Regions from separate parts of the Lysinibacillus sp. RC46 genome, predicted to be linked through region 1. Evidence: riboswitches for the same ligand, from Rfam matches in the RefSeq annotation. Region 1 holds a riboswitch; the other holds the start of a gene.

What was found. A riboswitch is a leader RNA that binds a small molecule or an ion and turns the genes downstream of it on or off. The one in region 1 is predicted to bind S-adenosylmethionine.
Region 2: another riboswitch for S-adenosylmethionine. It lies ahead of ABH966_RS10600 (methionine ABC transporter ATP-binding protein); the one in region 1 lies ahead of ABH966_RS26650 (MetQ/NlpA family ABC transporter substrate-binding protein).

The regions. Positions count from the first base shown of each region.
Region 1 is NZ_JBGCCF010000062.1:1,534-5,751, reverse strand. Features, by position in the region: gene ABH966_RS26660 (methionine ABC transporter permease) at 1-315, opposite strand, end outside; gene ABH966_RS26655 (methionine ABC transporter ATP-binding protein) at 308-1,333, opposite strand; gene ABH966_RS26650 (MetQ/NlpA family ABC transporter substrate-binding protein) at 1,439-2,272, opposite strand; SAM riboswitch class I at 2,363-2,467, opposite strand; gene ABH966_RS26645 (pyridoxal phosphate-dependent aminotransferase) at 2,655-3,824, opposite strand; gene ABH966_RS26640 (PhzF family phenazine biosynthesis protein) at 3,932-4,218, shown strand, end outside.
Region 2 is NZ_JBGCCF010000009.1:114,009-118,226, forward strand. Features, by position in the region: gene ABH966_RS10590 (MetQ/NlpA family ABC transporter substrate-binding protein) at 19-867, opposite strand; gene ABH966_RS10595 (methionine ABC transporter permease) at 955-1,623, opposite strand; gene ABH966_RS10600 (methionine ABC transporter ATP-binding protein) at 1,613-2,641, opposite strand; SAM riboswitch class I at 2,962-3,066, opposite strand; gene ABH966_RS10605 (thioredoxin family protein) at 3,131-3,433, opposite strand; gene ABH966_RS10610 (toprim domain-containing protein) at 3,450-3,791, opposite strand; gene gcvH (glycine cleavage system protein GcvH) at 4,173-4,218, opposite strand, start outside.

The sequences.
Region 1 (4,218 bases):
ATAAACAACAAGCGGTACAATAACACCTTTTACACCAATAGTTGTGCCGACGATTAGCTTCGTAAACGGTAAAATGAAGAATAGTAAAATAATGAACGGTACAGAGCGGATAATATTAATAAATAAATTGAAAAATTGATAGAGAAATTTATTTTCAAACGATTGTCCTGGGCGAGTTAAAACAATTAAAAGCCCTAATGGGATCCCTATTAAAATAGAGAAAAATAATGAAATCCCGACCATTTGGAAGGTTTCGATAATGGATTTCCCAATAACATCTGACCAATCTGCAAAGAAGCTTTGAATGCTATTCATTTAATTCGCCTCCTAATTCCTCAACGCTTACTCCGTTTTCTGTAAAATACTTAAGTGCTTTTTCTACGATATGTGCTTCACCGTGTAGATGCACGACAATATTACCGACAATGCCGTTTTTTAATTCAATGATATTGGCGGTTAAAATATTCGGTTGAACATCATAAACTTTACTCACTTCTGCTAGTAATGGTTTCCCTGTACTTTCACCAAGGAATGTTAAACGAATAACACTTCCTGAAACATTTAATTGCTCGATAAGGGAAGGGGATAAATTACGTTGAGAAATGGTATTTAAAAACTTTCGTGTCGTTGGATGCTGAGGCTTTGAAAATAGGTCTATAGCAGAGCCGTATTCCACAACCGCCCCTGATTCAAGAACAGATACATCGTCGCAAATTTTTTGAATAACATTCATTTCATGTGTAATGAGTAAAATAGTGATGCCTAGCTCGCGATTAATTTTCAAGAGAAGCTCAAGAATGGCGTCAGTTGTTTCGGGGTCGAGTGCACTTGTCGCTTCATCACTGAGCAAAATCTCAGGCTCTTGGGCAAGGGCACGTGCAATAGCGACACGTTGCTTTTGACCACCTGAAAGCTGGCTAGGATAGCTATCTAATTTCTCTGTTAGGCCAACAATTTCTGCATATTTTGCAACGCGTTTTTTCACTTCGGAGTCGTTATAGCCTAGAAGCTTTAATGGTACCGAGATATTGTTGTAAACAGTCGCTGTTTTTAAAAGGTTAAAATGCTGGAATATCATCCCGATTTTTTGACGAGTTTTGCGAAGGTCGTTTAGAGAAAGGGAAGTAATATCTACATGATCGATTAATACCTTTCCTGTTGTTGGACGTTCTAATAAATTGACACAGCGAATAAGAGTACTTTTTCCTGCACCACTGTAGCCAATAACCCCATGAATTTCACCTTTTTTGACATGCAAGTTAATACCATCTACTGCTTTGACGATACCATTTTTAGTTTTAAATTCTTTTGTTATATTTTCTAGTTGAATCATACGGTGATATCTCCTTTCTTAGTCCTTCTATAAATCAAGAATCTGCTAGCTTTCCTGTAGGAGTCCCGCAGATTCTTGATTTTATGAATGGTCCTTAATCGTCACTTACCAGCTTGGAATTACAGAGCCTTGGAATTCTTTTTCAATAAAATTGCGTACCTCATCAGATTGATAAGCTTCAACAAATTTTTTGATCGTTGGGTCATCTTTGTTTTCGGCACGTACTACAATGTAATTCACATATGGAGAGTCCGTAGATTCTAAAAGAATGGAGTCTTTTTTAGGATTAATGCCAGCATCAAGAGCGAAGTTTGTATTAATAGCTGCTACATCTACTTCACTAAGCTGTTTTGGAATTTGTGCAGCCTCTAATTCAATGAATTTCAAATTCTTTTTGTTTTCTTCCACATCGCGAATAGATGCTGTTAAGTCTGCACCGTCTTTTAATTTAATATAGCCCGCCTCTTGAAGGACAAATAGAGCACGAGCCCCGTTTGTTGGATCATTTGGTAATCCGAACGTTGCACCATCAGGAACGTCATCAAATGATTTATATTTCTCAGAGTATATGCCTAGAGGATTTAAAATTGTTTTTCCAACTGGCACTAAATCTGTATTGTGATCTTTGTTAAATGTCTCGAGGAATGGCTTGTGTTGATAACTGTTTACATCAAGATCGCCCTCTGCTAACGATGTATTTGGTAAAACATAATCAGAGAAAGATTTTACTTCTACCTCTAAGCCATTTTCTTTGGCAACTTTTGCTACAACCTCAGCAATTTGTTCGTGTGGACCAGAAGTTACACCTACTACAATCTTATTTTCATTAATAGCCTTACTTTGACTATCCTTACTATTTTCTTTAGTACCACAGCCTACTAATGCTGCTACTAATGTGAGACTTGCTAAACCTAATAAAATTTTATTTTTCTTTTTCATGAAACATACCTCCAAAGTTTTTTTATCGGTTTTTGAAAATAAAAAAAACTCTCTTAAAAAAATTAAGAGAGGCTCATAAAAAAGTGTCCTCTCTTATCTTTCAAACGATGATCGTTTGCAGGATTTAGCACCTTCCTTAAAAAAGGAGGTTGCCGAGCTTCATAGGGCCAGTCCCTCAGCTACTCTTGATAAGAGATTTATAATATTTTTTTGTAAATCCGATAGAACTAATATAAATTATAGGATATAGTAAGTCAATTGAATTTTTAAAATTTTTTATTTTGTTATAATATTTAGTTGCGAAAGAATCCGCAAGAAAGAGACAAAACTGTTCCCATAGCAAGTTTGAGCTAATGGAACAGTTTTTCGGGTAGAGTCTACTTCATGAGTTAAATAAGTTTAATTTTTCAATTCTACTGATCGCTTCACGTAAGCGGTCTTCGCTAACAAGTAAGCCAACCCGCACATAGCCTTCACCATATTGACCGAAGCCATTGCCTGCAGCTACTGCGATATCAGCTTTGTCGAGCAATAAATCGGCAAATTGTTCACTCGTAAAACCTAATGGAACAGGGAGCCATGCAAAGAAAGAGCCTCTCGGTGCTGTTACTTGCCAACCAATTCGCTGAGCTTCTTCGATCAGTACGTTTCGTCGACGCTCATAAGTCGCACTTAGCTTATCCACGCAACTCTGGGAAGCAGTAAGTGCAACTGCCGCGGCTTGTTGCACGGCAGGGAATTGACTACAAAATAGATGATCTTGAATAAGGTTAATGGCTGCAACAATATCAGGGTTACCAACTGCAAAACCAATGCGCCAGCCTGCCATATTATACGTTTTGGATAATGTATACATTTCGATACCGACATCTTTTGCACCGTCAGCTTGCAGGAAGCTGATAGGTTTATTGCCGTCAAATCCAATCGCCCCGTAGGCAAAATCATGTGCTACGATAATATTGTGCTCTTTTGCAAAGCGTACTGTTTCCTCGAAAAATTCAAGTGTTGCAGTACCGCCAGTTGGGTTATTCGGGTAATTCAAGTAAAGCATCTTCGCCTTTTCTTTTACTGCATCGGATAAAGCATTATAATCAGGCAGAAAATTATTTTCTGCAAAAAGAGGCATAACTTCAAAATTAACATCGCCTAATACGACACCTGATAAGTAATCTGGATATCCAGGATCGGGTAATAGCATAGTATCACCAGGGTTTAAAACGGCTAACGGTAACTCAACAAGACCAATTTTCGTACCACCGAGAATAGCTACTTCTGTGTCAGGATCAATGTCAACATTGTATTCGCGTTTGTAGAAACTTGCAGCTGCTTGGCGTAATTCTGCTATGCCATGAAATGGAGAGTATTTATGATTTTGAGGATTTTCTGCCGCCTCCTGCAATGCTTTAATAATATGTGGAGGAGTGGGTTGATCTGGATTACCTTGACCAAGATTAATAACATCACGCCCTTCAGCAAGAGCAGCGTTTACTTTTTGCACAAGTGCTGCAAAAAATTGAGTTGGAAGTAGCTGTAGTTTTTTTGAGAATTCCATGCATGTCCACCTTTTTCAGAATATAATAATTATTAAAGATATGATGCACATAATATTACTTTTTTTAGTAATTGTCTAGAGCCCAATAGTATATGAGGTGAGGAAAATTGAATAAAGTCTCGTATTTTATCGTCAATGCTTTTACTACAGAACTTTATAAGGGAAATCCCGCAGCAGTCTGTTTACTTGATTCACCAATACCTGAGTCGACCATGCAGAAAATTGCTCAGGAGATACCCGTACCAACAACAGCTTTTGTCCAAAAGAAGGATCATGATTTTTTTCTTAGATGGTTTACGCCAGCAAAGGAAATACCGATTTGTGGACATGGAACAATCGCTAGCGCTTTTTTACTTTGGAAACAAGGAATTGTACCCGTCAATTCTTCGCTTAC
Region 2 (4,218 bases), on a different contig from region 1:
CCCTTTTTTCGATACATTTTATTTTACTGGTACAACTGAGCCTTTCCACTCTTCAATAATGAAGTCTTGGATTTCTTTAGATTTTAATACTTCTATTAATTTTTTAATTTCTCGTTTTGTTTCATCACCAGCACGTACAGCGATAATGTTTACATATGGAGATTCTTTATCTTCAAGAGAAATTGCATCTTTCAATGGATTTAAGCCGTTATCGATTGCGTAGTTAGAATTGATAAGAACTGCATCACCTTCATTATTTTCATACATTTGTACAAGCATTTCAGGAGCTGTATTTGCATCGAATTTGAAGTTTTTAGGATTTTCTACAATATCCTTAAGTTCAGCAGATGTTTTATTTACTCCATCCTTAAGTTTAATTAAGCCCTTAGCTTCTAATAATGAAAGCATACGTCCATGATCTGCAACTGAGCTAGAAAGTAAAATTGTTGCACCTTCTGGAAGATCCTCAAGAGATTTATATTTTTTAGAGTAAATACCGATTGGTTCAATATGAATACCACCAGCGTTTACAAAATCATAACCCTTTTCTTTAATTTCCTTCTCTAAATAAGGGATGTGTTGGAAATAGTTTGCATCAATTTCGCCAGATTCTAAATCTTGGTTTGGTAATACATAATCTTGATATGTTTCAATTTTAAGATCGATACCTTCTTTAGCTAAAATCGGTTTTGCTTTTTCCAAAATAACAGCATGTGGTGTATTAGAAGCACCTACTGTTAATGTTACATTCTCTTTACTATCACCAGCATCAGATGATGAGCTTTTTTCTTCTTTTTTACCAGCACCACAAGCGGCTAGAGCTAGTACTAATACAGATAAAAATAATCCTGTTAATAACTTCTTCATTTTATTACTCTCCCTTTTCCTATATAAAATATGTTAGCGGTATGAAACCGAGATAACCTTTTAGATGTTCATAGTATGATGCTCTTTTTAGCGTTTATCTGTTTTGGTTGTAATTAAGTCGCCAATCCATTGAATAATAAATACTACTATTAAGATTAAAATAGTTGCCATTAAAGTTACATCTGTGCGATTACGTTGGAAACCATCTAAGAATGCTAAGTTTCCTAGACCACCTGCGCCAATAATACCTGCCATCGCAGTATAACCAACAAGTGCTACAGCAGTTACAGTAAGACCAGAAATAAGCGCTGGTAACGATTCGGGAATTAATACTTTCCAAATAATCGTTGACGTTTTGGCACCCATTGAACGAGCCGCTTCAATAACACCTTTATCAATTTCGCGTAAGGCGATTAATACCATTCGCGCATAGAATGGTGCAGCTCCAATAATTAATGCTGGTAAAGCCGCATCTGCGCCACGAATTGTGCCGAGTAAAAATTTCGTAAATGGAATTAATAAGATAATCAATACGATAAATGGAATCGAGCGGAAAATGTTAACGATTGATCCTGTTAAAAAGTTTACAATTTTGTTGGCCCATAGTTGGTTGGGACTTGATAAAAATAATAAGATTCCAATTACTAATCCAAGTATAAATGTGATGACCGTAGAAATTGTTGTCATATACAATGTTTCATACGTAGCGTCCCACATTTTTTCCCAGTCGACATTCGGAAAAAGACTAGTTAGCATTTGTAATCACCTCCGTTTGTACTTCGACTGTATTTAAGTAACTCAGTGCAGCAGCAACATTCGCCTCTGAGCCATCAATTTGCACAATAAGTGTACCGTACGCTCCATTTTTCGTTTGCGAAATATTACCATGTACAATACTTACTTCTACATCAAACTGTTTCACAAGATGTGAAATGACAGGCTGCTCTGTTTTTTCTCCTACAAAGATTAGCTTAACAAGTTGTCCATTAGGGTAATTTTCTTTAATTTGTGCCACTGTTTCCTGTGTTTCCTTCGTATCTGTAATTTGAGAAACGAATTTTTTCGTAATGGCTGCTTGTGGAGCTTGGAATACTTGTAATACTTCACCACGTTCTACAATTTCACCAGCTTCCATAACCGCTACACGATGACAAATCTTACGGATAACGTGCATTTCATGTGTGATTAACACAATCGTTAGACCTAATCGTTCGTTAATATCGACAAGTAGATCAAGAATAGCATCTGTTGTCTCCGGATCGAGTGCAGATGTTGCCTCATCACATAACAATACCTCTGGGTTGTTAGCAAGTGCACGAGCGATACCTACCCGTTGTTTTTGTCCCCCCGAAAGTTGTGATGGATATGCTTTTTCGCGCCCTTCCAAGCCAACTAGTGTAATCAATTCATTCACACGTGCTTCCCGTTTGGCCTTTGGCACACCTGCGATTTCTAATGGGAAAGCGATGTTTTCGGCAACAGTTCTAGACCAAAGTAAATTGAAATGTTGGAAAATCATACTAACCTTTTGTCTAGCATCCCTAAGCTTTTGTCCCTTTATGGACGAAAACTCTTGATTGTTAACCGTCACCTTACCAGATGTAGGCTTTTCTAAACCATTTAACAAACGAATCATTGTACTTTTACCAGCGCCACTATAGCCGATAATGCCGAAAATTTCACCTTTATTAATAGAAAGGTTGACGTCTTTAACTGCTGTTAATTCGCCATTCGTAGTTTTGTATTTCTTCGTAATATTTTGAAGATTGATCATAGCGAATTCTCCTTTTCTTATATCAATTATGCCTCGGCATAATTGTTGCTGTCGCTTCGCTTTCGCACAGATAAACATTACGTCCGGAATCGGCTTTGTGCTTAGGCCTGCAGATGTTTTTTGCGCGAAAGCGTAGTGCTAACGCAGCAACAGCAGCACCGATGCAGGTCAGTTAGCCATTATCGCATGGATGCGATGGTTTTAGGCTAACATCCTCTAAGCACTCCTTTTCGATTCCAGGACACCCGCTGAAAGAAATTAAAAAACCCCTTCACTTAAAGACAAGTAGAAGGGGTCACGTACATATACGCTAAACCGTTCTCTCATCTGTCAAAGATAAATCTTTGGGTGATTTGGCACCTTTTCACGTTTGTGATGGTTGCCGGGCTTCATAGGGCACTTCCCTCCGCCGCTCTTTATAAGAGTTCGATATATTTATTGTTTTTTTAATATATTTGTTACTTTACCATGTGATTAATATTCAGTCAATTAGTTTTTTAACAATTCGTATAAATATGGTACGGATTGGAAGGCATAAACCTTTTCTATCACTTCTCCGCCTTCACATACGAGTAAACATGGTACACTTTCGATTTTATTATCATAAGCTATTTGCTCTATAAAATTAATATTCGCCTTACCAACCTGTAGCTGTGGCAGCAATTGCTCAATAACCGCCATCATTTTCGATGCAACTGCGCACGTTCCACACATTGGCGTATATAAATAAAAGGCAGCCTTTTCACCGGACTGGATAGCCGTGTTCCACTGCTCTTTTGACCATTCTTCCATCTTTTTTCACGCAACCTTACAAAATATATTCATTATGGATTGAGAAATGTGCACGAAGCAATATCGCCGCTAACACTTTCCTCGGAGTTGTCTCAACTTCCTTATATGTTGGCATCGTACGTAAATGCTCAGCCTCTGGATAATGTCTGTCCATTAATGCCCGTAGCTTATTACCTGATGTATCTGCATCAAAAAATGTATAAAGCTCACAACCCTCATATGGATCGAGTAGCTCTTCTAATTGATGCACACCAATTGTACCATTTGTACAAAGTATTTTTACGTCTTCATTTAAAATAGGTTCGATTTGAAGTTTATCCGATCGGCCTTCGACAATTAAGCATTTTCCCTCGAACATCACGCCACCCCCATTTAGACATATCCCTTATAATTCATTATATCAACAAACCTTGTCGTTGATACAGTTAGATACCTATTAATAAGGGAATATACTTGCATTTACCTTACCAACTATAGTGGCAGGATGGTTAAGATAAAAAAAAACGTCGGTAGTTTCCGACGTTTTTCTGATCAATTATGCCTCGACATAATCGCGTCAGGAATCGGCTTTGTGCTTAGGCCTGCACGACGCAGGTCAGTTAGCCGTTATCGCATGGATGCGATGATCTTAGGCTAACATCCTCTAAGCACTCCTTTCCGATTCCATGACATCCGCCGGAGGCTTTAACTTCTTTTAGCTGATGTTTGAACACTCGCTGAAAGAAGTTAAAGGCTTGTCTTATTCTGCAATCATTTCTTCGTATTGCTCAGCTGTCATAAGCTTG